DNA from 3 places in the Streptomyces sp. SLBN-118 genome. Region 3 is predicted to be linked to each of the others. Evidence: riboswitches for the same ligand, from Rfam matches in the RefSeq annotation. Region 3 holds a riboswitch; each other region holds the start of a gene.
What was found. A riboswitch is a leader RNA that binds a small molecule or an ion and turns the genes downstream of it on or off. The one in region 3 is predicted to bind thiamine pyrophosphate.

Region 1: linked by a shared signal. The riboswitch ahead of thiO (glycine oxidase ThiO) and the one ahead of thiC (phosphomethylpyrimidine synthase ThiC) in region 3 are both predicted to bind thiamine pyrophosphate.
Region 2: linked by a shared signal. The riboswitch ahead of FBY35_RS09680 (thiamine ABC transporter substrate binding subunit) and the one ahead of thiC (phosphomethylpyrimidine synthase ThiC) in region 3 are both predicted to bind thiamine pyrophosphate.

What each region holds. Positions count from the first base shown of each region.
Region 1 covers NZ_VFNP01000002.1:1,846,639-1,856,673, forward strand. Annotated here, with positions in the region: gene FBY35_RS27065 (DUF4126 domain-containing protein) at 1-320, shown strand, start outside; gene FBY35_RS27070 (NAD(P)/FAD-dependent oxidoreductase) at 369-1,856, shown strand; gene FBY35_RS27075 (hypothetical protein) at 1,914-2,753, opposite strand; gene metF (methylenetetrahydrofolate reductase [NAD(P)H]) at 2,805-3,722, opposite strand; gene thiE (thiamine phosphate synthase) at 3,799-4,449, opposite strand; gene FBY35_RS27090 (Rv2175c family DNA-binding protein) at 4,585-4,950, opposite strand; gene FBY35_RS27095 (NAD(P)/FAD-dependent oxidoreductase) at 5,023-6,264, opposite strand; TPP riboswitch at 6,396-6,508, shown strand; gene thiO (glycine oxidase ThiO) at 6,506-7,678, shown strand; gene thiS (sulfur carrier protein ThiS) at 7,675-7,875, shown strand; gene FBY35_RS27110 (thiazole synthase) at 7,882-8,676, shown strand; gene pknB (Stk1 family PASTA domain-containing Ser/Thr kinase) at 9,117-10,035, shown strand, end outside.
Region 2 covers NZ_VFNP01000001.1:2,165,483-2,175,517, reverse strand. Annotated here, with positions in the region: gene frr (ribosome recycling factor) at 1-296, shown strand, start outside; gene FBY35_RS09690 (phosphatidate cytidylyltransferase) at 296-1,405, shown strand; gene rlmN (23S rRNA (adenine(2503)-C(2))-methyltransferase RlmN) at 1,501-2,607, shown strand; TPP riboswitch at 2,627-2,751, shown strand; gene FBY35_RS09680 (thiamine ABC transporter substrate binding subunit) at 2,820-3,911, shown strand; gene FBY35_RS09675 (iron ABC transporter permease) at 3,974-5,590, shown strand; gene FBY35_RS09670 (ABC transporter ATP-binding protein) at 5,590-6,618, shown strand; gene FBY35_RS09665 (hypothetical protein) at 6,605-7,540, opposite strand; gene FBY35_RS09660 (LOG family protein) at 7,625-8,743, opposite strand; gene FBY35_RS09655 (hypothetical protein) at 9,052-10,035, opposite strand, start outside.
Region 3 covers NZ_VFNP01000001.1:3,910,592-3,920,626, reverse strand. Annotated here, with positions in the region: gene FBY35_RS17965 (cytochrome ubiquinol oxidase subunit I) at 1-1,155, opposite strand, end outside; partial or broken gene FBY35_RS17960 (cyclophilin-like fold protein) at 1,375-1,757, shown strand; gene hisC (histidinol-phosphate transaminase) at 1,781-2,860, opposite strand; gene FBY35_RS17950 (LacI family DNA-binding transcriptional regulator) at 3,231-4,343, shown strand; gene FBY35_RS17945 (metallophosphoesterase) at 4,518-5,594, shown strand; gene FBY35_RS17940 (hypothetical protein) at 5,742-6,569, shown strand; gene thiC (phosphomethylpyrimidine synthase ThiC) at 6,700-8,490, opposite strand; TPP riboswitch at 8,484-8,618, opposite strand; gene FBY35_RS17930 (YibE/F family protein) at 8,689-10,017, shown strand.

The DNA.
Region 1 (10,035 bases), on a different contig from region 3:
CGGCGGCCGCGGTCGGCGGCTCGTCCGCGCTGATGAGCCATCTGGTCAAGGCCGGCACCCGGATGGCGATCAACACCTCACCCGAGCCGTTCAGCAATATCGCGGTGAGCACGGCGGAGGATCTGGGCGTCGCCGGGATCATCATCTTTGCGCTGTTCCATCCGGTTGCGGCAGCGCTCGTCGCCGGGACCCTGCTCGCGCTCGGCTTGGTGACGGTGGTCTTCCTGGCCTCGCGGATCCGCCGGTTCTGGCGGCGCCGCGCACAGCGGCGCGAGGGGAAACGGCCGGCCGCAGCGGGGGTCGGCAGATCACCCTGGTGACCGGGCCACCCGGACCGGCTGTCAGTGGCGGCCGATAGGGTCGCCGACATGGGACGGATTGCGGTGATCGGCGCCGGGATGGGCGCCATGGCGGCTGCCGCCCGGCTGGCTGTGGCAGGCCACCGGGTGACGGTGTACGAGCGCTCGGAGACGTACGGCGGCGCAGTGGGCCGGTACGAGCGCGAAGGCTTCGTCTTCGACACCGGTCCGGGTCTGCTCCATCTGCCCGCCGTCTGGCGGGACTTGTTCGTCAAGACCGGCAAGGAGCCCCTGGAGCAGTGCGTAGGGCTGGTCCAGGTGGACCCGTCGAGCCGCCACCTCTTCGCGGACGGCACGGCGGTGTCCCTGCCGAACGCCTCACGGGCCGGAGTCGTCTCCGCGCTGAATGAGGCGCTGGGGTCGGGCGCGGGCGAACGGTGGGGCGAGTTCCTGGGGAGAGCGCGGGACGCCTGGGAGCGCACGAGGCGGCCGCTCCTCGAGGAGCCTTTGCGGGCGGACTGGCAGGTGCTGGGACGCGACCCCTATCCGGCGCTGCGGCACCGCAAGCTGCTGCGGGCCCGGCAGGCTTCCACGCTCGCGGAGATCGGCGCCTGGGAGCTGGCCGACCCGAGACTGGCGGCCCTGCTCGACGCCTGCGCGCTCGCGTACGGCCTGGATCCACGCCACGCTCCGGCGAGCGCAGCCCTGCTGCCGTACATGGAACAGACCTTCGGCAGCTGGTACATCGAGGGCGGGATGCGTGAGCTGGCCCGGGCCGTGTACGAGCGGTGCACGGCCCGGAAGGTGGAGTTCGCCTTCAGGTCCGAGGTGACGCGAGTCCTGGAGAAGGGGGGCCGGGCGGCCGGCGTCGAGCTGGCCGGGGGCGCGGTCGCCGAGGCGGATCATGTGGTGGCCGGCGCCGGGACGGCGGGGCTGGTCGGTCCTGAGCTGTGGCGGGAGGGTGACGTAAGACCCTCGAAGGGCACGGGCGACGGTCCGCTGCCGGGCCGGTTCACGGTGCTGCTGGCCCTGCGCGGGGCGCGCCCCGCATCCGCTGTCCACCGAACGGTGGTGCACTCCCCCGACACGGGTGAGCAAGCGGCGGCGGTCTTCGGCGGGCGGACCGGGGAGCGGCCCACGGTGACCGTGCTGCGGCCCGGCGATCCACGGACCGCTCCGGACGGCGAGCACGAGGCAGTCACCCTCACAGCCACGGTCGCCGGACCCGGGGGCCCGGTCGACTGGACGGACCCGGCGCTGCGCGAGCGGTACGCCGACGCGCTGATCGAGGCCGCCGGCGCGGTCGTTCCGGAGATACGGGACCGCGTGCTGTGGCACGAAATCCTCACGCCCGCCGAGTCGGGAGCGCTGCCCGCGCCCGCGCTGGCGGGCGCCGGGGGACGGTATCTGCACCCGGCGAACTGCACCCGGCTTCCCGGCCTGTATCTGGTGGGCGGCCACGCGCACCCGGGCGGCGGACTCGCGCACGCCGGGATGTCGGGGGCGCTGGTCGCCGGTCTGATCGTGGAGGGCGCCGGCTTCCGTGGCTCTCAGTGACGACCGGTGTTCGGTGACGACCGGGTTCAGTGACGACGTGCTGCGACTGACGCAGCGTCAGTAGCGGTACTGCTGCTCGTTGTACCCGGTCCCGGTGTCGTAGCCGTACGGCGAGGGCTGTTCCTGCGGCATCGGCGGCACCTGGTCGCCTTCGCGCTGCTGCGGGACCCACACCCCACCGGCCGGGGTCTCGCTGTACTGAGGCTGTGCGTACGGATCGGCGTACTGCTGCTGGCTGCCGTAGCTGTCATAGCTGTCGTACGCGTTGTACTGCTGGCCGCCGACATACGGGTCCGAGTACGCGGCGTACTGCTGCTGCCCGGCCCCGTAGTCGTACTGCCCGGCGTAGGCCTCCTGGCCCGTCGGCTGCTGCTGGCCGTAGTCCGAGTAGTAGCTGTCGTACGTGCCGCCGTACTGGGCGTAGCTCGGGCTCTGCTGCTCCTGCCGTGGCTGCTCCGCCGCGTAGGCCGCTTCGCTGTACACGCCGTACTGCCCGGTGTCCTCCGGGAGCGGCTGGGGCTCGTAGACCGGCTCCGGCTCAGCGTCCGCGTCCTCGTACGCGAGGTCGGAGACCTCCAGCGTGGGCTCGCGCAATGCCGCGTCCGGCCTGGAGCCGGACCTGCGGCGGGGGCTCTCGCCCGGACTGCCGCCGAGCGCCCAGCCGGTGGAGAAGCCGCGGCGGAAGGACAGGGTGACATACGTCTGGCCGACCGCGAAGGCGACGGCGCCCAGCGCGATCACCAAGACCGAGGGCAGCAGTACGCCGAAGACGACAGCGAGGAATCCGGCAAAGGCGAGAAGCCGCCAGCGCAGCCGCGCCTTGTACTGCAGCAGCACCTCACCGAGCAGCCACAGCGCGACGACGCCGAACGCGATATAGAGGACCGTCCAGCCCATGCCCGCCCCTCTCCTCCGGCCGCCGCCCCGGGTCGGGTCGGGTACGGCCGATCACGACTGCTCGTGCAGTCCGAGATTCTCGTAGATTTCGAGCGTCGCCGTGGAGTTGTTGAGCGTAATGAAGTGCAGTCCGGGGACTCCCTCGGAGAGCAGCCGTGCACAGAACTCCGTCGCGTACTCGATTCCAATGGAGCGTACAGCGGCCGGGTCGTCCTTGACGGTGAGGATCCTCTCTTTCAGGTCCGCCGGGAACGTCGCGTTGCTGAGCTGCGCAAACCTTTCCAGCTGCCTGACGCTGGTGACCGGCATGATCTCCGGAATGATCGGCGTCCGGCAGTCCGCGGCCGCGACCCGGTCACGCAGCCGCAGATAGTCCTCGGGCTGGAAGAACATCTGTGTGATCGCGTAGTCGGCCCCGGCGCGGCACTTGTCGACGAAGTGGCGGATGTCGGTGTCCCAGTCCTCCGAACGCGGATGCATCTCGGGGAAGGCCGCTACGCCGACACAGAAGTCACCGGACTCCTTGATCAGCTGGACGAGCTCGGCGGCGTACCGGACGCCCTTGGGGTGCTTGACCCACTCGCCCATGGGGTCGCCGGGCGGGTCGCCCCGGACTGCGAGGATGTTGCGGATCCCCGCGTCGGCGTACTGGCCGATCATGTTGCGCAGCTCGGCGACGGAGTGGTTGACCGCGGTGAGGTGCGCGACCGGGGTCAGTGTGGTGTCGGCGGCGATCTGCTCGGTGGCCTTGACGGTGCCCGCGCGCGTGGATCCGCCGGCGCCGTAGGTCACGGAGACGAAGTTCGGGGCGACTGCCTCGACCCTGCGCAGCGCGTTCCAGAGGTTCCGCTCGCCCTTCTCGGTCTTGGGTGCCCAGAACTCGAAAGAGTAGGACGTTTTACCGGTCGCGAGCAGGTCACGCACGGTCCGTGCGCGATCCGTCCTGGTCGAAGCTGTACCAAGGGCCATACTCGCAGGTTATCCAGGGCTTCCGGGTCGCCCAACCCGAGTCCACCAACCGGACACCCAAACCTCATGATTCGGCCTACTGTCCGTAGGTGCGTATCCGCTTGGTGAGATCCGCCGCGGCCGCTGCCGGGTCGTCGGCCTCGGTGATCGCGCGTACGACGACGATCCTGCGGGCGCCCGCCTCCAGCACCTCGTCCAGATTGCCCGCATCGATGCCGCCGATCGCGAACCAGGGCCGATCGGTACCCAGCCCCGCCGCGTAGCGCACGAGGCCGAGTCCGGGGGCGTACCGCCCGGGCTTGGTGGGGGTGGGCCAGCAGGGTCCGGTGCAGAAGTAGTCCACGCCCTGCTCGACGGCGGCGGCGTCCACCTCGGACTCGGCATGGGTGGATCGGCCCATCAGGACGTCCTCGCCGAGGATCGCGCGGGCGGCCGGGACCGGGATGTCGCCCTGTCCGAGATGCAGCACGTCGGATCCGATGGCGTGGGCGACGTCGGCGCGGTCGTTCACGGCGAGCAGCTTGCCGTGCCTGCGGCAGGCGTCGGCGAAGACCTGGAGGTGGTCGAGCTCCTCGGCCGCCTCCATGCCCTTGTCGCGCAGCTGCACAATGTCGACACCCGAGGACAGCACGGCATCGAGGAAGGCGGCGAGGTCGCCCTGCTTCTTCCGGGCGTCCGTGCACAGATAGAGCCGGGCGTCGGACAGCAGCTCACGAGCCGTGGACATGGGTGTTTCCCCCGTTGGGTCGGCGGTGTGCGGGCGCGGGCCACCAGGGGCCCACGCCGGCACACCGCGTGGAGTTGGTCCTTTCCGGCGGTCCGGGGCAGCCCGAATCGGACGCTCAGGACGCCGGAAGGCGGGTCAGACGGCGAGCGCCTGGGCCCGGCGCTTCACCTCCGTGCCGCGATTCTCGCTGAGCGCCTGCGCGGGCGTGCCCGGCAGGCTCGGGTCGGGGGTGAAGAGCCACTCCAGCATCTCTTCGTCGGTGAAGCCGTCGTCCCTCAGGAGGGTCAGGGTCCCGGCGAGACCCTTGACCACCTTGGTGCCGTCGATGAAGGCGGCCGGCACCTGAAGCGCCCGGTTCTCACCACGGCGCACGGCGATCAGCTGGCCTTCCTTGACCAGCTGCCGTACGCGTGTCACCTCGACATCGAGCATTTCCGCGATGTCGGGAAGGTGGAGCCAGGCGGGGACGAGAGCATCGATCTTTGCGTCAATCTCGGTCACACGACAAGCGTGCCATCCCGGACTGACAGTCGGTAGCCGGACCCTGCCCGGACAACCTCCGCGCCGCCGTCTTCACTCTGCCCGTGCCGCCGTCTTCAGAGGCACGGACGGGTCGATCGCGAGGTCCGGATCGAGCCGTGCGCCGGAAAGGATCAGCTTGCGTCCCTGCGCCAGATCGCGGGCCCTGCCGACGGCCAGGAGGGCGACCAGGGCGCCCTCGCGCAGCCAGAGCACCGTCCAGGTGGGGCCCGCCGGATCGCCGCGCCGGACCATCGTGTCGGCGGTGGCGTGGTGGCCCGCGTACTGCACGAAACGGCCGAACTGCTCGGACCAGAAGTACGGCACAGGATCGTAGATCTCCACCGGCTCCCGCAGATCGCCGGCGATGACGTTGGCGGCCACCGTGCGCGGCCCTTGCAGGGCGTTGTCCCAGTGGTGCACGAGCAGGCGTTCGCCGTAGCGGCGTGACGGGAAGGAGGCGCAGTCGCCGACCGCGTACACATCGGGCAGGGAGGTGCGCAGATACTGGTCCGCGGTGATTGCGCCGTCCGGGCCGATCGCGATGCCGGAGCCCGCGAGCCAGCCGGTGGCGGGGCGGGCGCCGATGCCGACGACCACGGCTCCCGCCGGGAGCTCACGGCCGTCCGCGAGGATCACCGTTCCGGGCTCGATGCGGGCCACGCGCGCGTGGGTGAGCAGTTCGACGCCGTACTCCGCGTACCAGTGGGTCATCGGGGCCGCGACCTCGGCGGGCAGGGCGCCGGCGAGGGGCCGGTCGGCCGCCTCGACGACGGTGACCGTGCAGTCGGCCTCGCGGGCGGCCGTGGCGAATTCCGCTCCGATCCAGCCCGCGCCGACGACCACTATGTCGTCCTGTTCGGCCAGGACGGGGCGCAGCCGTGCGGCATCGTCGAGGGTGCGCAGCAGATGGACCCCGGCAACGCCCTCCGCACCCGGCAGCGTGATCGGCTCGGCGCCGCTGGCGATGACCAGGACGTCGTACGGGACGGCTCCCGCCTCGGTGTCGAGCTCGTGCTCCAGCGGGCGTACGCCCTGCACCTCGCAGCCCAGCCGCAGCTCGATGCCGAGTGCCTCGAAGTCGACCTCGAAGGCCGAACCCTCGGCCTTGCCGAGCAGGATCGCCTTCGAGAGGGGCGGTCTGTCGTACGGCTGGTGGGGCTCGGCGCCGATCAGCGTCACGGATCCCGTGAAGCCCTGCTCGCGCAGGGCCACGGCGGTCTGGACTCCGGCCATTCCCGCGCCGACGACGACCACGCGCCGGTCTGTCTGTGCTGTCTTCTGCTGCTCGCTCACCCTGCAACCTTACGCATCTGACGGTCCGTCAGTAAGCGTGTTCGGCGATGCTCGCGCCGCCCGCGTGCGACGACTGCCGCAGCGCCTGCTCCCTTACTGCCGGTTGAGGGCGGGGGTTAGGGTGGCCACCGTAAGGCACTCGCGGGAGCCCGGACGCACCGGGCTGAGAGGGAGGCTGGGCGGCCTCCGACCGTACGAACCTGATCCGGGTCATGCCGGCGAAGGGAGGGGCTGGACGCCCATGTCGCGTATTTCCGAAACGCGCAGTTCAGACGTTCTTGTCATCGGGGGCGGAATCATCGGCCTGGTCACGGCCTGGCGAGCCGCTCAGCGCGGACTGCGGGTCGCGCTCGCCGATCCGGAGCCTGGCGGCGGGGCCGCGCAGGTCGCCGCGGGCATGCTCGCCGCCGTCACCGAGCTCCACTACGGCGAGCAGACACTGCTCGGCCTCAATCTCGAATCCGCACGGCGCTATCCGGCCTTCGTCGCCGAGCTGGAGGAGGCGAGCGGGCAGTCGGTCGGCTACCGCGCATGCGGCACGCTCGCCGTCGCACTCGACGCCGACGACCGGGCGCACCTGCGGGAACTGCATGCCCTGCAGCTCCGGTCCGGCCTGGAGTCGGAATGGCTGAGCGGCCGCGAATGCCGTCGCCTCGAACCGATGCTTGCGCCCGGTGTACGCGGGGGCCTGCGGGTGGACGGCGACCATCAGGTCGATCCGCGACGCCTGGCCGGGGCGCTCGTGACGGCCTGCGAGCGCGCCGGGGTGATCTTCCACCGTGGCTGGGCGGAACGGCTTTCGGTCGTACGCGACCGGGCGGCCGGAGCCGTGCTGACGGACGGCGAGGAGCTCTCGGCGGACCAGGTCGTCCTGGCGGGCGGCAGCCACAGCGGCAGGCTCGGCGGCGTACCGGCGGAGGTGCTGCCTCCTGTACGGCCTGTGAAGGGCCAGGTCCTGCGGCTGACCGTGCCGACCGCGTACGCCCCCTTCCTGTCCCGGACCGTGCGGGCCGTCGTGCGCGGCAGCGATGTCTATCTGGTCCCGCGCGAGAACGGCGAGCTGGTGATCGGGGCGACGAGCGAGGAGCTCGGCTGGGACCGGACGGTCACCGCGGGCGGTGTCTACGAGTTGCTGCGCGACGCGCACGAACTGGTGCCGGGCATCACCGAGCTGCCGCTCACAGAGACCCGTGCGGGGCTGCGGCCGGGCTCCCCCGACAATGCCCCGCTGCTCGGCCCCAGCGCCCTGCCCGGTCTCCATCTGGCCACCGGCCACTACCGCAACGGGGTGCTTCTGACCCCGGTCACCGGCGATGTGCTGGCCGAGCTGCTGGTCACCGGCGCGCTGCCGGATCAGGTCCGCCCCTTCACGCCGCTGCGCTTCTCTCCCGTACGTCTGGAGCAGCCCGCATGAACGTCTCCGTCAACGGCGAGGCGCGTGAACTCGCCGCCGGAACCACGCTGGACACCCTGATCAGGGCGCTCACGTCCGCGCCGTCCGGGGTCGCCGCAGCCGTCAACGAGGCGGTCGTCCCACGCAGCCAGTGGCCGGGCACGCTGCTCGGCGACGGTGATCGCGTCGAGGTTCTCACCGCCGTGCAGGGGGGCTGATCAGCCATGGCCGACGACCGTCTCACCATCGGCGACACCACGTTCAACTCCCGGCTGATCATGGGTACGGGCGGAGCGCCCAGCCTCGACACACTCGAACGCTCCCTCGCCGCGAGCGGCACCGAACTCACCACTGTCGCGATGCGCCGCCTCGACCCGGCCGTCAAGGGCTCCGTCCTGTCCGTCCTGGAGAGGCTGAACATCCGCGTCCTGCCCAATACAGCGGGCTGCTTCACCGCGGGCGAGGCCGTCCTCACCGCGCGTCTCGCGCGAGAGGCGCTGAGCACGGACTGGATCAAGCTGGAGGTCGTCGCGGACGAGCGCACGCTGCTGCCGGATCCGATCGAGCTGCTGGAGGCCGCCGAGATCCTGGTCGACGACGGCTTCACGGTGCTGCCGTACACCAACGACGACCCGGTGCTGGCGCGGAAGCTTCAGGACGTGGGCTGCGCGGCGATCATGCCGCTGGGCTCGCCGATCGGCTCCGGTCTGGGCATCCGCAACCCGCACAACTTCCAGTTGATCGTCGAGCACGCGCGCGTGCCGGTGATTCTGGACGCCGGGGCCGGTACGGCGTCCGATGCCGCGCTCGCGATGGAGCTCGGCTGCGCGGCCGTGATGCTGGCATCGGCGGTCACGCGGGCGCAGGAGCCGGTGCTGATGGCGGAGGCGATGCGGCACGCGGTGGAGGCGGGGCGGTTGGCGCGGCGGGCGGGCCGGATTCCACGGCGGCACTTCGCGGAGGCGTCGTCGCCGGTCGAGGGCCGGGCGGTCCTGGACCCGGAACGCCCGGCGTTCTGACCGCTGCGCGGGGCTTGTTCCCCACCCCTCCCTCCCCCTAACGGCCACCCCCAACTGGGGGCAAGCCCCCAGCCCCCTGCGCCCGCTTCGCGGCGCGAACTGGGGCTCCGCCCCAAGCCCGTACGCGCTTCGCGCGTGTCCTCAAACGCCGGACGGGCTGGATTTCCGCCGGTCGGCCCGAAGATTCGGGCCGACCGGCGGGAAATTTTCAGCCCCGCCGGCGTTTGAGGCGCGGGGGTCCGGGGGCGGAGCCCCCCAAGGGGTCTGGGGCGGAGCCCCAGTTACGGGATGGGGCGGGTAGGGGACAAAGCCCGCCGCAGGCGATCAGGGCGGGCAGCCGCCCCGGCGAACAGGCCCCGCGTCACAGCTCGGCTGCAGTACCGCTCCGGTCCAACCCCACCGCATCCGCCCTGTCAGCCATGACTCGTAGAATCTCCCGCGTGGACACGACCCTCAAGGACCCCCTCGTCGGGCACGTGCTCGACGGCCGCTACCGCGTCGACGCGCGTATCGCTGTCGGCGGTATGGCCACGGTCTACCGGGCCGTCGACACCCGACTCGACCGGGTGCTCGCGCTCAAGGTGATGCACCCCGCCCTCGCCACCGACGCCTCCTTCGTGGAGCGCTTCATCCGCGAGGCCAAGTCCGTGGCGCGCCTCGCCCACCCCAATGTGGTGGCGGTCTTCGACCAGGGCGCCGAGGGTGCGTACGTCTACCTGGCCATGGAGTACGTCGCGGGCTGCACATTGCGCGACGTACTGCGCGAGCGCGGGGCCCTCCAGCCGCGGGCGGCGCTCGACATCCTGGAGCCCGTGCTGGCGGCGCTCGGCGCGGCGCACCGGGCCGGATTCGTCCACCGGGACATGAAGCCGGAGAACGTGCTGATAGGGGACGACGGCCGGGTCAAGGTCGCCGACTTCGGTCTCGTACGCACGGTCGGCTCGGTCACCAGCACCACGGGCACGGTGCTGGGCACCGTCTCGTATCTCGCTCCCGAGCAGATCGAGCACGGCACGGCCGACACGCGGGCCGACGTGTACGCCTGCGGAGTCGTCCTCTACGAGATGCTGACCGGCTCCAAGCCGCACTCCGGCGACACGCCCGCCCAGGTCCTGTTCCAGCATCTGAACGAGGACGTTCCGGCCCCCTCCGCCCTGGTGCCGGGGCTCGCCGTCGAACTCGACGAGCTGGTCGCGAGCGCCACCGCCCGCAATCCGGAGATGCGCCCTCACGACGCGGTGACGCTGCTGGCACAGGCCCGCGCGGCCCGGGCCCCGCTCAGCGACGAACAGCTGGACCTGGTGCCGCCGCAGGCGCTGGCAGCCGGCGGGGCCGAGCCCGCCGCCGCGGGGCCTGCGG
Region 2 (10,035 bases), 1.7 Mb from region 3:
GCGTCAACCCGAGCAACGACGGCAACATCATCCGGGTGGTGTTCCCGGAGCTGACGCAGGACCGCCGCAAGGAGTACATCAAGGTCGCCAAGACCAAGGCCGAGGACTCCAAGATCTCGATCCGTTCCGTGCGCCGCAAGGCCAAGGAGACGATCGACAAGTTCATCAAGGACGGCGAGGTCGGCGAGGACGAGGGCCGCCGTGCGGAGAAGGAGCTCGACGACACCACCGCGAAGTACGTAGCGCAGGTCGACGAGCTGCTCAAGCACAAGGAAGCCGAGCTGCTCGAGGTCTGATGAACGACTCTTCCTGGGGGGCCCCGCCGAGTGCCGGTTTCTGGGGACCGCCCGACCAGGGGCCTGCCCCGGCGGGTCCCGCATACGATGAGCATGACGCACAGCAGACTCGGCCCATGCCCATCGTGCCGGACTTTCCCGACGCAGGTAGAGACGCCGAAGACCGTAACGACCGCGACCTGAACGACGACCGCGACCGGGGGGCCGCTCGGCTGAGCGGCCCGCTGTTCCGGGACGAGATTCCGCAGGAGCCCATGCCCACCCCGCCGCCGGCGGCCCAGCCGCCTCAGAAGAAGCGGGCGGGTCGTGATCTGCGTGCGGCCATAGCGGTCGGTGTCGGGCTCGGCGCCGTGATCGTGGCATCGCTCTTCGTCGTCAAGGCCGTGTTCGTCGGCGTGATAGCGGTCGCCGTCGTCGTCGGGCTGTGGGAGCTCACCTCGCGTCTCGAGGAGCGCAAGCAGATCAAGGCGCCGCTGGTACCGCTCGCGGTGGGCGGCGCGGCAATGGTCGTGGCCGGTTATGTCCGCGGTGCGGAGGGCGCCTGGGTCGCGATGGCGCTGACGGCGCTCGCGGTCCTGGTCTGGCGGATGACGGAGCCGCCCGAGGGTTACCTGAAGGACGTCACGGCGGGTGTCTTCGCCGCGTTCTATGTGCCGTTCCTGGCGACGTTCGTCGCGATGATGCTCACCGCCGACGACGGGCCGCAGCGGGTGCTCACCTTCCTGGTACTGACCGTGGTCAGCGACACGGGTGCGTACGCGGTGGGCTGGCGCTTCGGCACCCACAAGCTCGCGCCGCGCATCAGCCCCGGGAAGACCCGCGAGGGCCTGGTGGGCGCGGTGACGTTCGCGATGGCTGCGGGCGCGCTGCTCATGGAGTTCGTGATCGACGACGGCACCTGGTGGCAGGGTCTGCTGCTCGGCTTCGCGGTCGCGGCCAGCGCGACGCTCGGTGACCTGGGCGAGTCGATGATCAAGCGGGACCTCGGGATCAAGGACATGGGCACGCTGCTGCCGGGACACGGCGGCATCATGGACCGGCTCGATTCGCTGCTGCCGACGGCTCCGGTGGTGTGGCTGCTGATGGTGATCTTCGTAGGGTCCGGTTGACCTGCTGACCCTGCTGACCTGCGCGTTCGGCTGAGGGGTTCGGTGTCCGAGGGACGGCGAACCCCTCTTCGTATCTCTGCGACACTGGTAGCACCATGCCCAAGCCCGGAGAACTCACTTTCGTCGCGCCCCGCGGAGCCAACAAGCCCCCGCGGCACCTCGCCGACCTCACGCCCGCCGAGCGCAAGGACGCCGTCGCCGCCATCGGCGAGAAGCCGTTTCGTGCCAAGCAGCTCTCGCAGCACTACTTCGCGCGCTATGCCCACGATCCCGCCCAGTGGACCGACATCCCCGCGTCCGCGCGCGAGAAGCTCGCAGCCGAGCTGCTGCCGGATCTGATGTCGGTCGTACGGCACATCTCGTGCGACGACGACACCACCCGCAAGACCCTGTGGCGGCTTCACGACGGCACGCTCGTCGAGTCCGTGCTCATGCGCTACCCGGACCGGGTGACGATGTGCATCTCCTCGCAGGCCGGCTGCGGGATGAACTGCCCCTTCTGCGCCACCGGTCAGGCGGGACTCGACCGCAATCTGTCGACCGCCGAGATCGTGCACCAGATCGTCGACGGCATGCGCGCCCTGCGCGACGGCGAGGTGCCCGGAGGCCCGGCGCGGCTGTCCAACATCGTCTTCATGGGCATGGGCGAGCCACTGGCCAACTACAAGCGGGTCGTCGGCTCCATCCGCCGTCTCACCGACCCCGAGCCGGACGGTCTCGGTCTCTCGCAGCGCGGGATCACCGTGTCCACCGTCGGTCTGGTGCCGGCGATGCTGCGCTTCGCCGACGAGGGCTTCAAGTGCCGTCTCGCCGTCTCGCTCCACGCGCCGGACGACGAGCTGCGCGACACCCTGGTCCCGGTCAACACCCGCTGGAAGGTCCGCGAGGTCCTGGATGCCGCATGGGAGTACGCGGAGAAGTCCGGCCGCCGTATCTCCATCGAGTACGCGCTGATCAGGGACATCAATGACCAGGCGTGGCGGGGCGATCTGCTGGGCCGCATGCTCAAGGGCAAGCGGGTTCACGTGAATCTGATCCCGCTCAACCCGACGCCGGGCTCGAAGTGGACCGCATCGCGGCCCGAGGACGAGAAGGCCTTCGTGGATGCGATCGCGGCCCACGGTGTGCCTGTGACCGTACGGGACACCCGTGGCCAGGAGATCGACGGAGCGTGCGGACAGCTGGCGGCGACCGAGCGGTAGTCTGGGCTCGAACACTTGCATATTCCGACAGGGGAGCGCCACAGCGCTGAGAGTGCGGCACATGCGTGGAAACAGGCATCTGGTCGCAGACCCTCTGAACCTTGCCCAGGTCATTCTGGGTAGGAAGTTCGGTCATCACTCAAGCTGTTGCGCCCTGCTCACTCCATGTGAGCGGGGCCGCGTCTCTTCCTGGTCACTCCAGGAGGAATTCAGTGAGCACCACCAAGAAGGTGGCGGTTTCCGCCGTCGCCGTCGCGCTCGGCGTCTCGACGCTGGCTGCGTGCGGGGAGTCCAAGGACTCCGCCAAGAACAGCGGTCCGACGTCCAAGACCGTGACACTCGTCGCCCATGACTCGTTTGTCGCCTCGCCCGCCGTACTGAAGCAGTTCACCAAGGAGACCGGCTACACGGTCAAGCTGCTCCAGAGCGGCGACGCGGGCGCCGCCCTCAACAAGGAGATCCTCACCAAGGGCTCCCCGCAGGGCGATGTGTTCTTCGGCGTCGACAACACCCTCCTCTCGCGTGCTCTGGACAACGACCTGTTCACGCCGTACGAGGCCAAGGGCCTGGACCAGGTGCCCGACGAGGTGCAGCTGGACAAGGACAAGCACCGCGTCACGCCTGTCGACACCGGCGACATCTGCGTGAACTACGACAAGAAGTACTTCGCCGACAAGAAGCTGGCCCCGCCCCGGTCTTTTGACGACCTGATCAAGCCCGAGTACAAGAACCTGCTGGTCACGGAGAACGCGGCGACCTCGTCGCCCGGTCTCGGCTTCCTCCTCGGCAGTGTCGGCAAGTACGGCGAGGACGGCTGGCAGGACTACTGGAAGAAGCTGAAGAGCAACGGCGTCAAGGTCGTCGACGGCTGGGAGCAGGCGTACAACAGCGAGTTCTCCGGTTCCGCCGGTGGCAAGAAGGCCAAGGCGGACCGCCCGCTGGTCGTCTCGTACGCCTCCAGCCCGCCGGCCGAAGTCGTCTTCGCCAAGCCGCAGCCGACCCAGGCGCCCACCGGCGTCGCGACCGGAACCTGCTTCCGCCAGACGGAGTTCGCGGGACTCCTGAGTGGCGCGAAGAACGAGGAGGGCGGCAAGGCCCTACTGGACTTCCTGCTCTCCAAGCAGTTCCAGGAGGACATGCCGCTCAACATGTTCGTCTACCCGGTGGTCAAGGGGGCGAAGCTGCCCGAGGCGTTCACCAAGTTCGGCGCAAGCGTCGACAAGCCGGAGACCGTCGCTCCCGACAAGATCGCCAAGAATCGTGAGCAGTGGGTCCAGTCATGGTCCTCGCTCGTACTGAAGTAACGAAGTCCGTCCCGGGTTCCGTCCGCGGTTCCCTACGGAGCAGTGCGGCGCGGCTCGGGCTGATGGCCGGGCCCGCCGTGTTCTTCGCGGTCTTCTTCGCCTACCCCGTCGTCTCGATCGTCGGCCGCGGCCTCCAGGTCGACGGGGTATGGCAGTTCGGGCGGATCGGCGAGGTGCTGAGCCGCGGCGACATCCAGCATGTGCTGTGGTTCACCGTCTGGCAGGCGCTCGCCTCCACCGTCCTCACACTGCTGATCGCGCTGCCCGGCGCGTATGTCTTCGCGCGCTTCGACTTCCCGGGCAAGCAACTGCTGCGGGCGGTGGTGACCGTTCCCTTCGTGCTGCCGACCGTCGTCGTCGGGACCGCGTTCCTGGCGCTCCTCGGCCGTGGCGGACTGCTCGACGAGCTGTGGGGCGTCAGGCTGGACACCACCGTGTGGGCGATTCTGCTCGCGCATGTCTTCTTCAACTACGCGGTGGTCGTACGGACCGTGGGTGGCCTGTGGTCACAGCTTGACCCGCGCCAGGAGGAGGCCGCCCGGGTGCTGGGTGCAGGGCGGTTCGCCGCCTGGCGGCGGGTGACGCTGCCCGCGCTCGGACCATCTGTCGCGGCGGCCGCCCTGATGGTTTTCCTTTTCACCTTCACTTCGTTCGGCGTCGTACAGATCCTCGGCGGACCGACCTTCTCGACGCTCGAGGTGGAGATCTACCGGCAGACGGCCCAGCTGCTGGATCTGCCGACGGCGGCCGTGCTCACCATGGTCCAGTTCGCCGCGGTCGGCGCGATCCTGGCGGTTCACGCCTCGACGGTCCGGCGGCGGGAGACCGCGCTGAAGCTGGTCGACCCGGCCCAGACCGCGCACCGGCCGCGCGGCGCGCGGCAGTGGGCGCTGCTCGGCGGGGTCCTGCTCACCGTGCTGCTGCTGATCCTGGTGCCGCTCGGAGTGCTCGTGGAACGCTCGCTGGACGGGCAGGGCGGCTACGGTCTCGACTTCTACCGGGCCCTGCAGTCGACCGGCGACGCAGGCAGCAGCTTCCTCGTCCCGCCGATCGAGGCGATCTGGAACTCGATGCAGTATGCGCTGGCGGCGACCGGCGTCGCACTGCTCGTCGGCGGGCTCGCGGCCGCGGCGCTCACCCGGCGCGCGGGACGGCTCGTGCGCGGGTTCGACGCGCTGCTGATGCTTCCGCTCGGGGTCTCCGCGGTGACCGTCGGCTTCGGATTTCTGATCACCCTCGACGAGCCGCCGCTGGATCTGCGGACCTCATGGATTCTCGTACCACTGGCGCAGGCGCTGGTCGGTGTCCCCTTCGTCGTACGGACCATGCTGCCCGTCCTGCGAGCGGTCGACGACCGGCTGCGCGAGGCCGCGGCCGTGCTCGGGGCCTCGCCCCTACGGGTCTGGCGTGAGGTCGATCTGCCGATGGTGCGGCGTGCCGTGCTGATCGCGGCGGGGTTCGCCTTCGCCGTGTCGCTCGGTGAGTTCGGGGCGACCGTCTTCATCGCCCGGCCCGACCGTCCGACCCTGCCGGTCGCCGTAGCACGCCTGCTCGGACGGCCCGGGGAGCTCAACTACGGTCAGGCGATGGCTCTTTCGACGATCCTGATGCTGGTGTGCGCGGTAGCGCTGCTGCTCCTCGAACGCATCCGTACCGACAAAACCTCGGGGGAGTTCTGATGGCCTTGCTGCGACTGGAGGATGTGACCGTACGGTTCGGGGCGCGCGTGGCTCTCGACGCGGTGGACCTGGAGGTGGCCGAGCACGAGATCGTCTGCGTGCTCGGCCCGAGCGGCAGCGGCAAGTCCACGCTCCTGAGGATCGTCGCCGGGCTCCAGCCCGCGGACACCGGGCGGGTGCTGCTGTCCGGCGCCGACCAGGCGGGGGTGCCGGTGCACCGGCGTGGAGTCGGGCTGATGTTCCAGGATCACCAGCTCTTCCCGCAGCGCGATGTGGGCGGCAATGTCGCCTTCGGGCTGCGGATGCGCGGTGCCGGCCGGGCCGAACGAGCCCGCCGCGTCGATGAGTTGCTGACGCTCGTCGGGCTGCCCGCCGCACAGCGCCGGGCGGTTGCCTCGCTGTCCGGCGGCGAGCAGCAGCGGGTGGCGCTGGCCCGGGCGCTCGCGCCGGAGCCCCGGCTGCTGATGCTGGACGAGCCGCTCGGTCAGCTGGACCGGGGGCTGCGCGAGCGGCTTGTGGTCGAACTGCGTGAGCTGTTCGGGCGGTTGGGCACCACCGTGCTTGCGGTCACTCACGACCAGAGCGAGGCCTTCGCACTCGCCGACCGTGTCGTGGTCATGAGGGACGGCCGGATCGCCCAGGCGGGCACTCCGCTGGAGGTCTGGCAGCGGCCCGCGTCCGAGTTCGTCGCACGCTTCCTCGGCTTCGACAACGTGGTGGCGGCGACGGTGAGCGGGACGGCCGCCGACACGGTGTGGGGAAAGATCCCGGTGCCGGACGGCTCGCCACAGGGCGAAGGCAAGGTCCTGGTCCGGCCTGCCGGCGTACGGCTGGACGACGCGTCGTCCGGGCTGCCGTGCAGGGTCGAGGGGCTTACGTTCCGGGGCAACCATGTCGCCGTACGGCTGAGGCACTCCGACGCGCCGCCGCTGGAGGCGGAGTGCTCTGTGCGGGACGCGCCGGAGGAAGGGGCCGAGGTGGGCGTGGTCTTCGGCGCCGAAGATGTGGTCGTGCTCAGCGAACGGTGAGGACGTCCTGCGGACGCAGCTCGTCGGCACCGGGCTCATGCGGCTGTGACTCCGTGCCATGAGCCTCGGACGCGCCGAACCAGGCGACCGCGACCGCGCCCGCCACCGCCGTTGCGAACCCGAGGATCGCCATCCACGCGAAACCCTCGCGCGAGGCGTCACCCAGCCACAGCACGCCGATCATGCCCGGCAGTACGGTTTCGCCCACCACCAGCGCCGCCGTCGCGCCGTTCACCGAGCCGATCTGAAGGGCGACCGTGTGCAGGTACATGCCGCCGATCCCGGCCACCAGGATCGCGTACAGCGCCGGGTCCGTGAGCAGCGCACCCAGGTCGAAGGGGTCGATGCCGTTCAGTACGCGTACGCCGACACCCAGCGCGCCGAAGCCGAGACCCGACAGCAGACCGGCCAGGATCGCGGCACGGCCGCCGAGAAGACGTACGAAGACGGTGCCACCGGCCATCAGCAGCAGCGAGATCGCCAGCAGCCACCAGTGCGTCGCGATGGGGGTGTCGCCGCTGCCCTCCGGGCCCGCAGCCGTGGCCAGCAGCACCAGCGCCGAGCAGACGACGGCGATCGAGGTCCACTCGGCGCGGGTCAGCCGGATGCCCAGCATCCTGACGCTCAGCACGGCCGTGATCACCAGATTCGCGCTGATCACGGTCTGCGAGAGGAACAGCGGGAGCAGCCTGGCCGCCAGCGCGCCCAGGCCGAAGCCGACGAAGTCCAGGATGGTGCCGACGATGAACTCCCAGGTCATCGCGGCCTTCGCGGTGGACGAAAGGCTCGGCCCGCCGTGCTGCGTCATGCCCGACGCGGCCGCCTCGCGGCGCGCGGACCTGCGGGATCCCACGGCCTGGAGCACCGACCCCGTGCCGTAACAGATCGAGGCCGCGACAGCGGTCAGTAGGCCAATCAGCACCAGGGGCTCCGTTCACGTGGGGTCAGTCCAACTCCGGCTGGACTGCCAGACGTGTCTTCGGCCTCCGAAGTTGCTTTTGAGTGGTCAACCGCTGCCGGTCAGGCTCATCAGGGCGGCCGGAGCCTCGTCGACCGAGTCGACGAGCGCGATACGCGACTCCATCGGGCGGCCCGCCGCGAGGGACTGGAGCAGCGGCCAGGTGGGGAGCGTCCGCGTCCAGTGCGCGGTATTGACGAGGACCATGGGGGTCGGCTCGCCGCGGGACTCGTAGTAGTTCGGGGTCGCGTTGTCGAAGATCTCCTGGACCGTGCCGGCGGCGCCGGGCAGGAAGATCGCGCCCGCGGCTGAGCGGGCGAGGAGGCCGTCCTCGCGGGTGGCGTTCGCGAAGTACTTGGCTATGTGGCCCGCGAAGGCGTTCGGCGGCTCGTGGCCGTAGAACCAGGTGGGGATGCCGATGGAGTCGCCGCCGCCCGGCCAGCGGTCGCGGACCTCGAAGGCGGCGTCGGCCCAGTCGGAGACGGACGGGGTGAACGAGGGGGCCTTGGCGAGGAGTTCAAGCGCCTCGTCCAGCATCTCGTCGGGGTGCGGTGCGGCGTACGCGCCGAGGTTGGCGGCCTCCATGGCGCCGGGGCCGCCGCCGGTGGCGACGGTGAGCCCGCTCCGGGCGAGGACCCGGCCGAGGCGGGCGGCGCCCGCATAGGCGTCCGTGCCGCGGGCCATGGCGTGCCCGCCCATCACGCCGACGACGCGCGCGCCGATGAGGTGTTCGTCCAGCGCGTCGGATATGGCGTCGTCGTGGATCGAGCGGAGCATGGAGGCGAATATGTCGCCGTCGGCCTTGGTCTTCTGGAACCAGGCGTATGCCCGGGCGTCGGGAGTGGCCTCGTAGCCGTCGGTCGCCAGGCCCTCGAAGAGCTCGTCGGGGGAGTAGAGCAGCCCGCGGTACGGATCGACGTGCAGATCGGGAACCGGCGGGAAGACGAGCGCGCCGTCGGCCCGGACCTTGGCGGCGGCGTCGGGCTGCATGGGGCAGCCGAGGAAGACGGCGCCGGTGGTGTCGGCGCCGAGCAGTGCGAAGGTGCGGTCGGTGAGGTCGACGGACTGGACGCGGTGTCCGGCGAGGGTGCCGTGGGAGACGGCGAGATCGAACTCTTCGAGGGATTCGATCTCGCCGTCGTGGCGGGGTCCGGGGGGAGGCGGCATGCGGCCACGATAGGGGGTTGGGGTTTGGTCTCCCCCACCCCGACCCTTCCCTGAACCGGGGTGGGCCCCCGGACCCCGCCTGGCCGGGCCACGCCTTGCAGGGATCCGGCCCCCGCCGCCGGGGCAGGACGTGCGGGGCTGACGCCCTCGGATCCGGGCGGACGCCCGGATCCGGCGGGGGCTTCGTCGTGTCTTGTGGGACGCGAGCTCGGGGCGCCGGGCTTCGCGCTGCGTTGCGGCCCCTGGCACGGTCGTCGGCTTCGCGGCGTGGGACCCCGTGCCGGACGCCAAGTTCGCGGCGCCCGGTCTCAGGAACTGAGAGGGAACGCCGCCACCGCGCCCACCGCACACGTCAGGGGCGTGAAGACCAGCAGGAGCGTTACCGCTCGCAGGGCCGCCGCCCGGCGGAGGAGGGGGGCCGCGGTGCCCAGGCGGCGGAGGGATTCCGTTGTTGTTGCACGGGCCTGCTTGGCCTCCAGGGCCGAGACCAGGAGCGTCGCCGTCGTGCAGGTGATCACCAGGGCCGCGCCCAGGCCGGTGAGGGGGCCGAAGGGGCGGGGGGCCGCCTCGTCGTAGAGCGCGGAGGCCGCCAGCGCCGCCGCGGCGACCGCGCACACGACACCCAGCGGGCCCCCGATGCGGGTCGCCTCCAGCATCAGGGTGCGGCCCGCCAGCAGGCGGGTCGCACCCGGGCGGAGGGACTGCAGGAGGCGGCCGCAGAAACGGGTGATGCCCGGGCCCGCCAGGGCGAGGCCGAGGGCGGCGAGGGACCAGCCCACGAGGACTCCGGCAGGGTTGCCCTCGACGGGGCCGGTGAATTCGCCCGGCAGGGGAAGCGGTGACCCCGAAACGCCGCGGCTCGCGTATGTCTCGACGGCCAGGCCCGCCGCCATCAGCGCGACCCCCCACGGCAGCCCGGCCGGAGCAGGAGAAGGCGCCGGGGCGGACCCGGACACCGTGGTGGGCGACGGAGACCGCCGTGGGCGCAGTGTCAGCGCAGCCGCCACCGACGAGAGCAGCGGCACCAGCGCGAGCAGTGTCAGCGCCGCGCCCAGCGGCAACGGCCGGTTCGCCGCGAGCAGTTCGGCAGCCGCACCGTCGAACGGCAGCCCCGTCAGATCCCCCCGCAGGTGGAGGAAGAACAGCAGGGCGACCATGCTGCCGAGCGTGCCGGAGACGGCGGTCGACACCGCGGCCAGCGCGCTGAGCCGTGCGGGCCCCAGGCCGATCGCCGAGAGCCCGGACCTCGGACGCGTACTCGGATCCGTACGCGCCACGGCCACCGCGAAGTG
Region 3 (10,035 bases):
CAGCGCCTTGCTCTTGAAGAGCACCAGATGGGGCACTTCGTCCTCGCCCGTCCGCAGGTGGGCCGGCAGCATGAACTTCTTGCGGGTGAGCCAGAGTCCGATCAGGCCGATGGTGAGGGATGCCATCCCGAAGCCGATCATCCAGCGGAAGCCCCAGTAGGCCACGGGGATATTGGGCCGGTAGTCGCCGGGACCGAACTTCTCCTGCTCGGACTTGTTGACGTCGTTGATGCCGGGGACGAACGAGGTGAAGTCGTCGTTGGCCAGGAAGGACAGCAGTCCTGGGATCTCTATGGCGACCTTGTTGTGGCCCCTTTCGACATCGCCGTAGGCGAAGACCGAGAAGGGCGCGGGCGCCTCGCCGTCCCACAGCGCCTCAGCTGCGGCCATCTTCATCGGCTGCTGCTTGAACATGACCTTGCCGAGCAGATCCCCGCTGACAGCGGTGAGCAGTCCGGCAACGACGATGGTGACCAGCCCGAGCCGCAGCGAGCTCCGCATCACGGGGATGTGCTTCTTGCGCGCCAGATGGAAGGCTGCGATGCCGACCATGAAGGCGCCACCGACGAGGAAGGCGGCCGTGATGGTGTGGAAGAACTGGGTGAGCGCGGTGTTCTGGGTGAGTACGTGCCAGAAGTCGGTGAGTTCGGCCCGGCCGCGCTCCTTGTTGATCCGGTAGCCGACGGGGTGCTGCATCCAGGAGTTGGCGGCCAGGATGAAGTACGCGGAGAGGATGGTGCCGATCGACACCATCCAGATGCAGGCGAGGTGGATCTTCTTCGGCAGCTTGTCCCAGCCGAAGATCCACAGTCCGATGAAGGTGGACTCGAAGAAGAACGCGATCAGCGCCTCGAAGGCGAGCGGGGCGCCGAAGATGTCACCGACGAAGCGCGAGTAGTCGGACCAGTTCATGCCGAACTGGAACTCCTGGACGATGCCGGTGACGACACCCATGGCGATGTTGATCAGGAAGAGCTTGCCCCAGAACTTCGTGGCCTTGAGATACTTCTCGTTCTGAGTCCGGACCCAGGCGGTCTGCAGGCCGGCGGTGAGCGCGGCGAGCGAGATCGTCAGAGGAACGAAGAGGAAGTGGTAGACGGTGGTGATGCCGAACTGCCATCGGGCCAGAGTCTCGGGGGCCAGGGCTATGTCCACGTCATCTTCTCCTTGCATCGCCGGAGTGATCGGCAGCTTGCCCCTCTCATCCCACCGATCTCGGGACAATCGAGACGCGCTTGTGAACGCGTTCACATTCACAAGCAATTATGACCCATGCGAAATCCATCCTGTCAGGGGGGTACCTCTTCTCGAGAACGTCAACATCTTGTTGAAGTTCGCGGGTGCAGATACGCATCTCATAATCCGGCCGGGCACCTGCCCGCAACCCTCGACGAAACCCCCACGAGCAAGGCGCTCGCGGGGTCTCTGCCACTCACCTCCACCGCCCTGACCTGGGGCAACGAGGACTGTTTCGACACGAACGTCTCCCCCGCCCTGGAGGCGGACACACAACACGTGGTCGCGCCGGGCACAGTCGCGTTCTGGACCGAGGGCAACGCGCTCACGCTGCCTTCGGTGCCACTCCGATCTCGCGCGGCTGGGGGTCTCCCAGCACGGAGTTCGAGGGAGAATGCCGCCGCGCGAGCCCGTGCAATGTCCTCGGCCGGATCGACGGCGACCCCCGCCTGCTGGCGACGGTCCGCCCCGGCGACCCGGTCCGCGTCGAACGAGCCGACGCGGCCCAGGAGGTCTTCTAGGTCTCTTCCAGGTCCTGTCCGCCCTAGATCTCCTTGCGGAACGCCTCGGTGGTGTGCAGGAAGAGGTCGTTGGCCTCGGTCTCCCCGATCGTGACCCGCACGCCCTCACCGGCGAAGGGCCGGACCACTACACCGGCCTTCTCGCACACTGCCGCGAAGTCGAGTGTGCGGTCGCCGAGCCGCAGCCAGACGAAGTTCGCCTGGGTCTCGGGCACCGTCCAGCCCTGCCGGACCAGGCCGTCGTAGACCCGCGCGCGCTCGCACACGAGCGAGCCGACCCGGCCGAGCAGTTCATCCTCGGCACGCAGCGAGGCGACCGCCGCGTCCTGCGCGAGCTGCGAGACACCGAAGGGCACCGCGGTCTTGCGCAATGCCGCGGCCACCGGCTCATGCGCGATCGCGAAGCCGACCCGCAGTCCCGCCAGGCCGTACGCCTTGGAGAAGGTGCGCAGCACCGCCACATTGGGCCGGTTGCGGTAGATCTCGATACCGTCCGGAACGTCGGCATCGCGGATGAACTCGCGGTACGCCTCGTCCAGCACCACCAGAACGTCCGACGGCACACGGTCGAGGAACCGCTCCAGCTCGGCCCTGCGCACCACGGTGCCGGTCGGGTTGTTGGGGTTGCAGACGAAGATCAGCCGGGTCCTGTCGGTGATCGCATCGGCCATCGCGTCCAGATCGTGCACATCACCGGCGGTCAGCGGCACCTGCACCGACTTCGCTCCGCTGATCTGGGTGATGATCGGGTACGCCTCGAAGGACCGCCAGGCATAGATGACCTCGTCCCCCGGACCCGAGGTGGCCTGTAGCAAGGACTGCGCGACGCCGACCGAGCCGGTGCCCGTGGCCAGATGCGTCACCGGCACACCGAAGCGGTCTGCCAGCTCATTCATCAGGCCGGTGCAGGCCATGTCCGGGTAGCGGTTGAACCCGTGCGCCGCGGCGATCGCGCTCTCGATCACACCGGGCAACGGCGGATAGGGGTTCTCGTTGGACGACAGCTTGTACGCGACCGGGCCGCCGGCAGCCGCGGGCTTGCCCGGCTTATAGGTGGGGATGCCGTCCAGCTCAGCGCGCAGCTTGGGGCTCGTCTCGCTCACCGCAGGTCCTCCTCGTGCTTCTCGTAGCTTCTCGCACCGTGGGCAGGTTCGATTACTGCTCACCTTATGAGGATTCCCGGCCACTGCGAATGGCGGTGGCCAGGAAAGGGGGGAGCGCTCGTCTCCGTGGCGCGCGCCGGTAGCTCACGCCGTGGCGCGCATCACCCGTAGTGGTGAGTTGAGACCTCTTCGAAACATCGACCATTCGACAGGCCTGTGTGGCCCGGTACCCGGGACGGTGCGAGTGCAGCACCCAACTCCCTTGATTTCCAAGGCAGTTAAGCGTGAATGATCATGCAGAAACGTGCCTGTCGATGGGTGAATATGCGACCGGCTCAACCGCCCACACGAGCCCTACTATCGGCTCGCCATGACAGCAGCAGGGAAGCACCAGGTGAGCCGGACGGAGACATCCCGCCGGAGCAGCCGGCAGAGTCGGGCGGGCATCCGAGACGTGGCCGCCGCAGCCGGTGTCTCGATCACGACTGTCTCAGACGCGCTCAACGGCAAGGGCCGGCTCCCGGACGCCACCCGCCAACATGTCCGCGAAGTCGCCGACCGGCTGGGCTACCGCCCTTCCGCAGCGGCCCGAACCCTCCGTACCGGAAAATCGGGCCTCATCGGCCTGACGGTGACGACGTACGGGGATGAACCTTTCACCTTCACCGAATTCGCGTACTTCGCCGAAATGGCGAGAGCCGCGACCTCGGCCGCGCTCGCCCGCGGCTACGCGCTCGTCATCCTGCCCGCCACCTCACGCCACGACGTCTGGTCGAACGTCGCCCTCGACGGCACCGTCGTCATCGACCCCTCCGACCATGATCCTGTGGTTACCGAACTCGTCCGCCAAGGCCTGCCCGTAGTCTCCGACGGACGGCCGGGCGGCACGCTTCCGGTCACCGCCTGGGTCGACAACGACCACGAAGCCGCCGTACTCGACTTGCTCGACCACCTCGCCGACGCAGGAGCCCGCCGGATCGGCCTGCTCACCGGCACCACCACCGACACCTACACCCGCCTGTCCACCACCGCGTATCTGAACTGGTGCGAGCGCGTGGGCCAGGATCCGGTCTACGAGTCCTACCCCGCCCACGACCCGTGCGCCGGCGCAGTCGCCGCCGACCGGCTGCTCGCCCGCCCGGACAGACCCGACGCGGTCTACGGGCTCTTCGACCCCAACGGCACCGATCTGCTGGCCGCCGCCCGGCGGTACGGCCTGCGCGTCCCCGAGGATCTGCTGCTCGTCTGCTGCAGCGAATCGACCGTGTATGCCACCACCGAACCGCCCATCACCACGCTCTCGCTCAAACCGCGCAGGATCGGCACGGCGGTCGTCCAGCTCCTCATCGACGCCATCGAAGGCGTCGACGAGGACCGGCCGGTGGAACAGGTGATACCCACTGAATTGATCGTGCGGACGTCCTCGCAGCGCCGCCCTCCGCGAACGACCGTGAGCGCCCCGCGATCACCTTCACCGGACTAGACCTTACGAATCGGGATGAAACAACCGGCGAACCAGGGGTGCTGATGGATTCACCACCCCTGGTGCGTCACAGAGCGCCGACCTCATTCCTATGATGGGCGCACGACACCGCGGACCACCCCGACCAGGCTGGGCCGAGAGGTGAACGGCGGCGCGACGGTGGTGGAGGGGTCGATGACTCAGGGGGCCGGTCAAGGACCCGTGGTGCGGACGGCGACATTGCGCGATTTCCGCGTGCCGCCCTATGCGCAGGTGCCCGTGCAGTCACAACAGCCCACACCTTCCTCCCATCCCGGCAACGCGGTCCCCGAGGGCGAAACCCCTGACGGCTACACCCCCACCGAGCGCGACCTACCGGTGATCAGCTCCGGCGGTCCCGGCGACACCGTCCAGGTGGAGATCACACCCGACGAGGCGCCAGCGCCCGACGGCCTCGGCCCGCTCTATGTCGTCGGCGATGTCCACGGCTATCTCGACGAACTCGTGGCCGCCCTCACCGGACAGGGCCTCATCGACGCCGAGGGCCACTGGGCCGCGGGCCATGCCCGCCTCTGGTTCCTCGGCGACTTCACCGACCGCGGTCCCGACGGCATCGGCGTCATCGACCTCGTCATGCGGCTCTCCGCCGAGGCGGCGGCCGCCGGCGGCTACTGCAAGGCCCTGATGGGCAATCACGAACTGCTGCTCCTCGGCGCCAAACGGTTCGGTGACACACCGGTCAATTCCGGCGCCGGCACCGCCACCTTCCAGGCCGCCTGGCTGCTCAACGGCGGTCAGAAGTCGGACATGGACCGGCTCCAGGAGGTCCATCTGCAGTGGATGGCCCGCCTGGACGCGGTGATCGAGGAGGACGAGCATCTGCTGATGCACTCCGACACCACCGCGTATCTGGACTACGGCTCCAGCATCGAGGACGTCAACGACACGGTGCACGCGATCCTCACCCGCAATGACGCCGACGAGTGCTGGGACCTGTTCCGCAAATTCACCAAGCGCTTCGCCTTCCGCGACGACGCGGGACCGCAGGCCGTACGCGAACTGCTCTCGGCCTACGGCGGCAAGCGCGTCGTGCACGGCCACAGCCCCATTCCGTATCTGCTCGGCGAGGTGGGCACCGAGGACGGCGAGGACGGGGCGCGTCCGGTTGTCGAAGGCCCGCATGTGTACGCGGACGGGCTCGCGATCGCGATGGACGGGGGCGTGACGATGGCCGGAAAGCTGCTTGTCGTTCAACTCCCGCTGTCCAACTGAGCCGAGCCCGACAGGCGATTTACCGAAACCCCCTGTCACGCCGTGCCGTAACGGCTCTACCATCGCCTTATCCGTAGCAGGCTCTCCTCCGTTTCTGCCCGACCGCCCGATCGACTCGGGCAACCCGGCCCTACGGAGCATCGGGGGATGCACATGAACAGCGCTCCGCACCTGCTGACCGAGGACCGCGCCGAGTACGAGCGCATCCTCGACGACGCACTGCGCAACGCCCATGACCGCCCGGATCTCGCCGCCGTGGGGCAGCGCCTGAACGCCGAACAGCTGCGCACGATGGCTCTGAACGCGACGGCGCTGATCACCACGGCGGCGGCCGCCGAGTACGAGCACTACACAAAGATCCGCGAGGAGATGCGTTCCCCCGCGGCCGCAGCTTCCTTGCGGCAATCCGTGCCGGCCTCCCCCGAGGTCGGGGTGTCCCAGAGCGGTGCCGGGTTCGGCGCCGTCATAGCCGTGCTCGCACCGGTACTCGCGGGGACAGCCGCACTGATCTTTCTGCTGGTCGGCTACATCCTGAAGATGCTCAGCCCCGCACCCTCCTTCGCACAGACCCTGGTCTCGGCGGGCTGGTTCTTCGCGGCCCTCACAGCGGCCGCCATTCTGGCCGCCGCGATAGGGCTGCTGCTGACCGCGCTGCGCAACGGCGCGACCCAGGTCCAGGCCGAGGAATCGACGGGCGAACTACCCGACGAGGTGTCCCGGGCCAAAGAGGCCTGGCGGCACGCCCTGCTGGAGCGCGGTCTCCTGCCCTTCCTCAGAGCGGCGCTCGACGACCCCAGCGCAGACCCGACCTCCGCGACCCCGCCACGCCATGTCAGCCGCATCCCGAAGGTCGGCTACAGCGGTCCGGACTACTCCAGCCCGAGCGAGGGCTCGACGACGGGCCAGCGGCCCACTTTCACCAGCCCGGACTTCACGAGCCCGGACTTCGGCGGCCCCGAGCACCAGCCCGAGTGATCCCCGGTTCTTGGATCCCCCTGACGCCGTGTTCCGCCCACCAGGTCCCGGTCCGGCCGGCGGTACGAGCACGGCCCGCGCCTGCGACAGGGCTGGGGCCCCGGAGGCACGGACCGTCTACGCGTGCGCCTCAGTCAGCCAGCGGCAGATAGACCCGGTTTCCCGCTTCGGCGAACTCCTTCGACTTCCGGAGCATCCCCTCAGCGACTTCCTCAGCCGTCGCCCCCGCCGCCGCAGTGCCGCCGAACTGCTCGTTGATGCTCTGGCTGATCTTCATGCTGCAGAACTTCGGACCGCACATCGAGCAGAAGTGCGCGGTCTTCGCCGGCTCGGCCGGGAGCGTCTCGTCGTGGAACTCCCGTGCCGTGTCCGGGTCGAGGGCCAGATTGAACTGGTCCTCCCACCGGAACTCGAACCGGGCGTCGGACAGCGCGTCGTCCCACTCCTGCGCGCCCGGGTGCCCCTTGGCGAGGTCGGCGGCATGAGCAGCGATCTTGTAGGTGATGACGCCCGTCTTGACGTCGTCACGGTTGGGCAGGCCCAGGTGCTCCTTGGGCGTGACGTAGCAGAGCATCGCAGTGCCCCACCAGGCGATCATCGCCGCCCCGATGCCGGAGGTGATGTGGTCATACGCGGGGGCCACGTCCGTGGTGAGCGGGCCGAGCGTATAGAAGGGGGCCTCCTCGCAGATCTCCTGCTGGAGGTCGATGTTCTCCTTGATCTTGTGCATCGGGACGTGACCGGGTCCTTCGATCATCGTCTGGACGTTGAAACGCTTGGCGATCGAGTTGAGTTCCCCGAGCGTGCGCAACTCCGCGAACTGCGCCTCGTCGTTGGCGTCCGCGATCGAGCCGGGCCGCAGACCGTCGCCGAGGGAGTAGGTCACGTCGTACGCGGCGAGGATCTCGCAGAGTTCCTCGAAGTTCTCGTACAGGAACGACTCCTTGTGGTGCGCGAGACACCAGGCCGCCATGATCGAGCCGCCGCGCGAGACGATGCCGGTCTTGCGGTTGGCGGTCAGGGGGACGTACGGCAGGCGCACACCCGCGTGGACCGTCATGTAGTCGACGCCCTGCTCGGCCTGCTCGATGACCGTGTCCTTGTAGATCTCCCAGGTCAGTTCCTCTGCCTTGCCGTCGACCTTTTCGAGCGCCTGGTAGAGCGGCACGGTGCCGATCGGCACGGGAGAATTGCGAAGCACCCACTCACGGGTGGTGTGGATGTTGCGGCCGGTGGAGAGATCCATGACCGTGTCCGCGCCCCAGCGCGTCGCCCAGGTCATCTTCTCAACCTCCTCCTCGATGGAGGAAGTGACCGCGGAGTTGCCGATGTTGGCGTTGACCTTCACCAGGAACCGCTTGCCGATGATCATCGGCTCGATCTCCGGGTGGTTGACGTTGGCGGGAAGGACCGCGCGGCCTGCGGCGATCTCCTCGCGTACGACCTCGGGGGAGACGTTCTCGCGGATCGCGACATACTCCATCTCCGGCGTGATCTCGCCACGGCGGGCGTACGCGAGCTGCGTCACCGCCTGCCCCTCGCGTCCCCGCCGGGGCTGGCGGGGGCGGCCGGGGAAGACCGCGTCGAGGTTGCGCAGACCGCCCCTCGGCGAGGTGTGCTTGATCCCGTCGTCCTCGGGGCGGACCGGGCGGCCCGCGTACTCCTCGGTGTCGCCGCGGCCGATGATCCAGTTCTCCCGCAGTGGCGCAAGCCCGCGGCGGACGTCGGTCTCGACGTTCGGATCGGTGTACGGGCCGGACGTGTCGTACAGCGTCACGTCTTTGCCGTTGGTGAGGTGCACCTGGCGGACGGGCACCTGGAGGTCGGGACGCGAGCCCTCGACGTATCCCTTGTGCCAGCCGATGGACTTCCCGGCCTCTGGCTGATTCGAGGCAGGCGTGCGTGCGTCCTGAACGGTCATCGTGACCTACTCCCTACGCCGGCATTACCCGGTAACAGGTTCGGCGGTCGGCGCAGCCGCTTCCGTACGGTTCGTACGGATTTCAGCGCCCTCTCAGCCCGGTGCTCCGAGCTCCCGCGTGTGCAAAGGTGTCACCACGCTAGCGTCATTTCGAGCGTGCTGAACAGAGGCCCCCCTCGTTCTTGCGATGATCTGCCGGTGACCTCATCGCCGACACCCGCGCCGCAGACGCCCGAGCCCCATGGCCATTCCCACAGCCATGGGCCCGCCGTACCTGTGTCACAGCACCTCCGCAAGGTCATCGCCGCAGTGCTGATTCCTTTCGCCGCGGCCGTGGTCGTCGGCCTCGTCGTGCTCTGGCCGGGCGGCGCTCCGGGCCATGAGCGCACCGGTGTCGGCTTCGACCGACAGACCGAGCAGGGCAAGGTGGTGCGGGTCGAGAAGGTCAACTGCAAAGACGTGAACGCCGCGCAGGTTTCGCCGACCGGCGACACCTCCACACCGGAGGGGGGCGAGGCGGCCGATGCCCGGCAGGGCAGGTGCGCGAAGGCGACGGTCAAGGTCACCACCGGCAAGGACAAGGGCCGCACCTTCGTCGAGATCGTCCAGCCGGACGCGCCCCGTCAGTTGAGCGAGGGCCAGGGTGTGGTGGTGGCGTACGCACCCGACGCACCCCGGGAACTTCAGTACTCCGTTACCGATGTGGACCGCGAGTTCCCGATGGCGCTGCTGGCCGGGATCTTCGCGCTCGCTGTGGTGCTGGTGGGGCGCATGCGTGGCCTGATGGCACTGATCGCGCTCGCCGCCTCCTTCGCCGTACTGACCCTGTTCATCCTGCCCGCGATCCTGCAGGGCTCCAATCCGCTGATCGTCGCGGTGGTCGGAGCGAGCGCGATCATGCTGATCGCGCTCTATCTGTGCCACGGGCTGACCGCGCGCACCTCGGTCGCGGTGATCGGCACTCTGATCTCGCTGCTGCTGATCGGGCTGCTCGGCTCGCTGTTCATCGGCTGGGCGAGTCTGTCCGGCAACACCGACGACAGCACCGGCCTGATCCACGGCCTGTTTCCGAACATCGACCTCAGCGGTCTGCTGCTGGCGGGTGTCATCATCGGCTCGCTCGGTGTGCTCGACGATGTGACGGTGACCCAGACCTCGGCGGTGTGGGAACTGCGCCAGGCGGACCCGCTGATGGGCCGACGGGCGCTCTACCGGGCCGGTATCCGCATCGGCAGGGACCACATCGCCTCAGTCGTCAACACGCTCGTACTGGCTTACGCGGGCGCCGCGTTGCCGCTGCTGCTGCTCTTCTCGATCGCCCAGAGCAGTGTCGGAACGGTGGCCACCAGCGAGTTGGTGGCGGAGGAGATCGTGCGGACCCTCATCGGGTCGATCGGCCTGGTCGCCTCGGTGCCGGTGACCACCGCGCTGGCGGCGCTGGTGGTATCCGCGGACCGGCCGGGTCCTCCGGCGGCGACGGGCAGGGCGGCCGTACGAGGCGGCGGTGGCCGCCGACGCAAGAGGTAGCAGCGCGAGGTGGTGAGC